2 linked regions of the Haloferula helveola genome follow. The protein of the gene in region 2 binds, or shares a complex with, the protein of the main gene of each other region. Links are inferred from orthologs where the notes say so. Each region holds a gene or a part of one and is shown on either strand. Other genes may lie near its edges.

Region 1 (4,143 bases), 1.5 Mb from region 2 along the record:
GGGTGCTGTCGACGAACACGGCAGGCAGCTCCTGATGCTTCGGAGGGTGAATTGCTTCGCCTTTGTAAACGAAACGGAAGCGGATCGTCGCTATCGGACCATCGAGGAAGATCCACTCTTCCATCCGACACTCCTCGACGTCTTCGCCGCCTGCCCAATTGACCGGCACGCTCTTCACATAGAGAGAGTCGTCGGTCTGCTTCTTCTCGACCACCCGGGCCGGCTTGCCCTTGTAGTCGCCGCCCTGGACCGGATTCCAGCACCACGGCTTTTCGACCCACTTCGAGCCGTCCGGCTTCCCGTAGTACGACTGCTGGATGAAGCGCCCGCGGTCGGCATGGTTGAGCAGGTTCGGACCGTCCGGCTTCTCCGAGAAGTGGAAGATCGAGCCGCCGGATTCGAGGTCGACTCCGATCCGGATCCGGTCGTTTTCCAGAAATGCGGGCTCCGCGGCGAGTGCCGGAACGGAGGCCAGGAGGAGGCAGGCGAGACGGACCATCGACACGGATACGGCGGGATTTCCGGGATCTCCCGCGAATGATCGGCACTTGCGTTTCATCCAACCCTTTACATCGGTGGCAGGGCCTGACAAGTACCCCGAAATTTAGCCCGCGCACTTGGTCGGCGCTGTGCTGAAACCTCCTGTCCCACCATGCCAAAAGACACCTCCATCAAGAAGATCCTCGTCATCGGTTCCGGCCCCATCGTCATCGGCCAGGGCTGCGAGTTCGACTATTCCGGCGTGCAGGCCTGCAAGGCACTCCGCGAGGAAGGCTACGAGGTGGTGCTGGTGAACTCGAATCCGGCGACGATCATGACCGACCCGGAGTTCGCCCACCGGACCTACGTCGAGCCGATCACCCCGGAGGTCGTCGAGAAGATCATCGTCAAGGAGCAGCCCGACGCTCTGCTGCCGACCCTCGGCGGCCAGACGGCGCTCAACTGCTCGATGGACCTGTTCAAGTCGGGCACGCTCGACAAGCACGGCGTGAAGATGATCGGCGCCAATGCCGACGCGATCGACAAGGGGGAGGACCGCCAGCTTTTCAAGGATGCGATGATCAAGATCGGCATCGATCTGCCGCAATCCGGCACCGCCCATACGATGGAGGAGGCGAAGAAGGTCGCCGAAGAGCTTGCCGAGGCGACCGGCAAGAAGTTCCCCCTCATCATCCGCCCCGCTTTCACGCTCGGCGGCCAGGGCGGCGGCATCGCCTACAATCGCGAGGAGTTCGAGGAGATCATCGCCCGCGGACTCGACCTGTCGCCGGTGAGCGAAGTCCTCATCGAGGAATCGCTGCTCGGCTGGAAGGAGTTCGAGATGGAGGTGATGCGCGACCGCGCCGACAACTGCGTGGTCATCTGCGCCATTGAGAACATCGACCCCATGGGCGTGCACACCGGCGACTCGATCACGGTGGCTCCGGCGCAGACGCTGACCGACCGCGAGTACCAGATCATGCGCGACGCGTCCTTCGCCGTCATCCGCGAGATCGGCGTCGAGACGGGCGGATCGAACATCCAGTTCTCGATCGACCCGGTCAGCGGCCGGATGATCGTCATCGAGATGAACCCGCGGGTCTCCCGCTCGTCGGCCCTCGCGTCGAAGGCGACCGGCTTCCCGATCGCCAAGATCGCCGCCAAGCTGGCCGTCGGCTACACGCTCGACGAGCTGCCGAACGACATCACCCGCGAGACGCCCGCCAGCTTCGAGCCGACGATCGACTACGTGGTTACCAAGCTGCCGCGCTTCACCTTCGAGAAATTCCCTACGGCAAACGCCGTACTCACGACCCAGATGAAGGCGGTCGGCGAGGCGATGTCGATCGGCCGCACCTTCAAGGAGTCGATGCAGAAGGCGCTGCGCTCGCTCGAGACCGGCCGCTGGGGCTTCGGCTTCGATCCGAAGGGTCCGTCGGCGCCGATGCACACCGACATCGAGCAGAAGCTCGCGGTGCCGAATGCCGAACGCATTTTCTGGGTCCAGGTGGCCTTCACCAACGGCTGGTCGATCGACGAGGTGTTCGAGGCGACCGCGATCGATCCGTGGTTCCTCCACCATCTGAAGGAGATCGCCGAGGAAGGCCGGACGCTTGCCAACTGCGACCTCAAGACGGCCAAGCGGCTCGGGTTCGCCGACCGCCAGATCGCCCGCGCCCGCAACCTCGAGGCGGCCCGCAGCAGCGGCCACACCCAGTCGGATGTCGAGGCGGTGACCGAGGATTCAGTTCGCGAGGAGCGCAAGGCGGCCGGCATCATTCCCGGCTACCGGCTGGTCGACACCTGTGCCGCCGAGTTCGAGGCCTACACGCCCTACTTCTACTCGAGCTATGGTGACGAGAACGAGGCGCGCGATACCGGGAAGAAAAGCATCATCATCCTCGGCGGCGGCCCGAACCGGATCGGCCAGGGAATCGAGTTCGACTACTGCTGTGTGCACGCCGCCTTCGCGGTGAAGGAGCTTGGCTACGAGGCGATCATGGTGAACTCGAATCCGGAAACGGTTTCGACCGACTACGACACCTCCGACAAGCTGTTCTTCGAGCCGCTCACGCTCGAGGACGTGCTCAACATTTGCGATCAGGAGAAGCCGGCCGGTGTGATCGTCCAGTTCGGCGGCCAGACGCCGCTCAACCTCGCCGCCGACCTCAAGCGTCACGGCGTGCCGATCATCGGAACCTCGCCAGAGAGCATCGACCTCGCCGAGGACCGCAAACACTTCTCCGCACTGCTCGACAAGCTCGGCCTCAAGCAGGCCGAAGCCGGTACCGCGATCGACGAGGACGGCGCCGTCGAGGTCGCCAACCGCATCGGCTACCCGGTGCTCGTCCGGCCGTCGTTCGTCCTCGGCGGACGCGCGATGATGATCGTTTACGAGGACAGCGAGCTGCGCCGCTACATGCGTGAGGCCGTCGACGCCTCACCGGAGCGCCCGGTGCTGGTCGACCGTTTCCTCGATGGCGCGACCGAGGTCGACGTCGACTGCATCGCCGACGGCAAGACCGCGGTGGTCGGTGCGATCATGGAGCACATCGAGCAGGCCGGTATCCACTCGGGCGACTCGGCTTGCTGCATCCCGTCCTACTCGCTCTCGGATTCGATCAAGGAACAGATCGACACCGCGGCCAAGAACCTCGCGAAGGAGCTCGACGTGAAGGGCCTGATGAACATCCAGTTCGCGGTGAAGGATGAGCAACTCTACGTGATCGAGGTCAACCCGCGCGCCTCGCGCACCGTTCCGTTTGTTTCGAAAGCGACCGGAGTGCCGCTGGCGAAATACGCGACCCAGATCATGCTCGGCAAGACGCTCGACGAGATCGGATTCACCCAAGCCGTGATTCCTCCGCATTTCTCGGTGAAGGAAGCGGTCTTCCCGTGGAACCGTTTCCCGGGGATCGACATCGTGCTCGGTCCGGAGATGAAGTCGACCGGCGAGGTGATGGGCATCGATGCCGATTGGGGCATGGCCTACGCCAAGAGCCAGATCAGCGCCTTCAACCCGCTGCCGACGAAGGGCAACGTCTTCCTGTCCGTCGTCGATCGCGACAAGCCCCGCGCCCTCGCGGTGGCCAAGGACCTCGTCGATCTCGGATTCACGCTTTGGTCGACGGGGGGGACCTACCAGTTCCTCCAAGACGCCGGTGTGGCCTGCGAGCGCCTGTTCAAACTGCACGAGCAACGTCGTCCGAACGTCGTCGACATGATGAAGAACGGCGAGATCGCTTTCGTCATCAACACGCCGAGCGACCAAGCCGCGCGTGCCGACGAGGTGAAGATCCGCTCGACCGCGATCACGATGAAGGTCTCCCACGCCACCAACCTCGCCGCCGCCGAGGCCTGCGTGAAGGCGATGCGCTCGCTGAAGGAGCGCGAGCTGACCGTCCAGCCGCTGCAGGATTACCATCCGTAAGGCAGGGGACGGGAGTCAGGAGTCAGGAGTCAGGAGTCAGGAGTCAGGAGTCAGGGCAGGGGTCAGGGCTTAGGGGTTAGGGGTTAGGGGTTAGGGGTTAGGGGTTAGGAGACGGACGTGGCCGGGACTTCAGGCAGCCCCGAAGGGGCGTAGGCGTTTAGCCACGGGGTTCACCCCGTGGTGAGCCGGTCAGCCAAACCCTTGAGCCCCGCGAGGGGCGGCGGCAGAGAGGG
Region 2 (3,315 bases):
GTACTGCGACAACCCTTCATCGACCGTCGGGAACGGACCGGCGCCAACGCGCGTGGTGTAGGCCTTGCAGACTCCGACGACCTGGTCGATCGATGTCGGCGGCAGGCCGGAGCCGGTGCAGCAACCGCCGGCGGTGGTGTTCGAGGAGGTGACGAACGGGAAGGTGCCGAAGTCGATGTCGAGCAACGTGCCTTGCGCCCCTTCGAAGAGGATGTTCTTGCCGGCCTTCCATGCTTCGTGGAGCACGGGGATCGTGTTGGTCACGTGCGGGCGGAGGCGTTCGAAGGCGGCGAATACCTCGTCGGCCTGCTGTTCGGGATCGAAGGTCGGCAGGTCGTAGCGCTTGAGGATCTCGTTGGCGTCGGCGGTCCGCAGCGCGATCGTTTCGCGGGCGAAGGTCTCGTCGAACAGGTCGGCGACCCGCAGTCCGCAGCGGTTCACCTTGTCGGCGTAGGCCGGGCCGATTCCGCGCTTGGTGGTGCCGATCTTGCGGTCGCCGAGGGCGGCCTCGCGGGCGGCGTCCAGTTCCTTGTGCAGCGGCAGCACGACATGGGCGCGGTCGGAGATGAGAAGCTTGTCGGGGGTGATCGAGACCCCTTGGGCCTCGACCCGCTCGATTTCCGAAACCAGTCCGGCAGGGTCCAGCACGACGCCGTTGCCGATCACGTTGGTCTTGCCATCCCACAGGATGCCCGAAGGCAGCAGGTGGAGGATGTATTTGGTGCCGCGGGCGATCACCGTGTGACCGGCGTTGTTGCCTCCCTGGCCACGGACGACGACGTCGGCCGATTCGGTGAGATAGTCGACGATCTTGCCTTTGCCTTCGTCTCCCCATTGGAGACCTGTGACGATGATGTTCATGGAAAAGTGGTCAGTGTCCAGTGATCGGTGATCAGTGGTCCGGGATGAGCTGCCGCAGAAACTCGCGGGTCATTTCGATTGGTCCACTAGGTCCGCGAACTCGTCGAAGAAATAGGCGGCGTCGTGGGGGCCGGGGGCCGCCTCGGGGTGATACTGGACGCTGAAGACGGGGTAGTCCTTGTGGCGGATGCCCTCGACGGTGTCGTCGTTGAGGTTGATGTGGGTGACCTCGACATTGGTGTCGAAGGAATCCGGATCCACCGCGAAGCCGTGGTTCTGGGAGGTGATCGAGATCTTGCCGGTGCGCAGGTCCTTGACCGGTTGGTTGCCGCCGCGGTGGCCGAACTTCAGTTTGAAGGTCTTGCCTCCGAAGACATGGCCGAGGATCTGGTTGCCGAGGCAGATGCCGAAGATCGGCTTCTTGCCGATGAGCTTCTTCACTTCGCCGTGGATGTAACCGAGTGCGGCCGGATCTCCAGGGCCGTTCGACAGGAAGATGCCGTCGGGGTTGCGGTTGAGCACCGCCTCTGCGGGGGTGGTCGAAGGCACGACCTCGACCTCGAAGCCCGCCTGGCGGAGTCGGCGCAGGATGTTGTATTTGACGCCGAAGTCGTAAGCCACGATGCGGCTGCGGATGGGCGGGAGTTCCATCCAGTTGCCTTCCTGTGAGGTCACGACATTCGGAAGCGTGAAGCGGCGCGAGTCCTGTTCCCACGCGTAGGGGTCGCCGACGGTGACCTCTTGGACGAGGTCGCAGCCTTCCATCGATGGCGACTTCAGCGCGGCCTCGACGGCTTCCTCGGCGGTGAGTTCGGTCGTCAGGCAGGCGCGCATCGCGCCGGCCGAGCGGAGGTGCTTGGTCAGCGCGCGGGTGTCGACGTGCTCGATCCCGATGATCCCGTGCTCGCTGAAATACTCGGCCAGCGTCTGGCGCGACCGGTAGTTCGATGCGACGGGCGAAAGCTCTCCAATGACAAAACCGCGGACGTGGGGCGAGGCGGATTCGGCGTCGTCCGGATTCACTCCGTAGTTGCCGATCTGCGGGTAGGTCATGGTGACGATCTGCCCGCGGTAGGAGGGGTCGGTGATGACCTCCTGGTATCCGGTCATCGAGGTGTTGAAGCAGATCTCACCGGTGCTGGTACCGGTGGCGCCGAATGCGCGTCCTTCGAAAAGTCGGCCGTCTTCGAGAGCGAGAATGGCTTTCATGGGAACAGTGGCAGCGCTCCGGGGGACTCGGGTCCGGCGCGCGGCGCGGGAGGGTAAGGACGCCCGCGGCGGATTGTCGAATGCGGAATGCCTCCCAAATCGGCGGATTCCGGAGTCCTACCCGGCCTCGACCTGACGGCGCAGTTTGTGGGCGCGGGAGAGATTCCGCTCGTAGTTCCCCTCAAGGCGTCCGGTGAAGTCGCGCGCGCTTTCTTCCTCGCCGGGAATCAGCGGCTCGCCGAGTTCGAAACTCATGCGGATCGGGAACTCCGGGCGTTTCCACAACGGCCAGCCCTTTTCGAGGAAGCGGGTGTTGCTGCGGATGTAGACCGGCAGCACCGGGACTTCGGCGCGCCGCGCGACCAGCGAGCAGCCGCCCTTGAGCGGATTGATCCAGCGCCGGTTGCGGCGCGTTCGCGTGCCTTCGGGGAAGAGCAGGAGCTGGCCGCCCCGGCCGAGCGCGTCCGCGGCATCGCGGATCAGGCGGGACGAGCAACCGTTCGGGATGTAGCCCGCGAGTCGGGCGCCGCCGCCGAGGAAGGGATTGCACAGAATGCTCTCCTTCATGATGCAGATCGGCTGTGGCAGGCAGGCGATCACGAACACCGCATCCCACAGCGAGGTGTGGTTGGGTGCGATGATCACCGGCTCGGAGCGCCCGCGGAGCGGCTTGAGCGAATCGATGTCGGCGTAGACGAGACCGGTTGCGCGGAGATACCAGACAAACACCCTGAACGCGCGGTGGAGCATCGAACGTCCGAGCCGCTCGCCGGTGCGCCGGGGAAGGATCAGCGAGAGCGGAAGCCCGATCAGCGTGAAGAGCAGCCCGAAAACGCCCCAGTAGGCGAAGCCGCCAACGGCAGCAAGGGTCTCGATGGGCCACCACCACCATGCCCGGGCCGCGACCGGGAGGGTCGCGGAACCACGGATCACGGTGGGCTCCGGCGGGGGCATGTTTGAAACATACCGGGAGGCATCCCCGGCGGCCAAGACGCAATTGTGGCTCTTGCTTGCGAAATCTCCAATCCGTGCATTCAGCAACACAACTCGGCTTGCCAAGTCCGGAAGGAATGCGAGAGATGCGGCCATGTCCGCACTCGATTCGCTCCCCCACGGTCCGGAGTTCCGCTTTGTCGACGAACTCGTCGAACTCGACCCGGGCAAGAGCGCCCGCGGTTCCTACACGGTGCGGGGTGACGAGGCATTCCTCGCCGGACACTTTCCCGGCCGACCGCTGATGCCCGG

The links.
Region 1: the proteins of carA (region 2) and carB are in contact, whole or in part, in a solved structure (PDB 1KEE), measured with the Escherichia coli proteins. The link is inferred for Haloferula helveola from one-to-one orthologs.

What each region holds. Positions count from the first base shown.
Region 1 is NZ_AP024702.1:2,285,907-2,290,049, reverse strand. Bases 283-4,110 are described here. They hold carB (carbamoyl-phosphate synthase large subunit), read left to right. Parts: upstream 283-652; coding sequence 653-3,910; downstream 3,911-4,110. Other genes in these bases: HAHE_RS08345 (hypothetical protein), read right to left, coding at 283-559. Outside these bases: more of HAHE_RS08345, read right to left, coding at 1-282. UniProt on the Escherichia coli protein: Large subunit of the glutamine-dependent carbamoyl phosphate synthetase (CPSase).
Region 2 is NZ_AP024702.1:3,820,565-3,823,879, forward strand. The notes cover bases 1-3,000. They hold carA (glutamine-hydrolyzing carbamoyl-phosphate synthase small subunit), read right to left. Parts: upstream 2,071-3,000; coding sequence 931-2,070; downstream 1-930. Other genes in these bases: HAHE_RS14370 (adenylosuccinate synthase), read right to left, coding at 1-861; HAHE_RS14380 (lysophospholipid acyltransferase family protein), read right to left, coding at 2,188-3,000. Outside these bases: more of HAHE_RS14380, read right to left, coding at 3,001-3,024; HAHE_RS14385 (3-hydroxyacyl-ACP dehydratase FabZ family protein), read left to right, coding at 3,158-3,315. UniProt on the Escherichia coli protein: Small subunit of the glutamine-dependent carbamoyl phosphate synthetase (CPSase).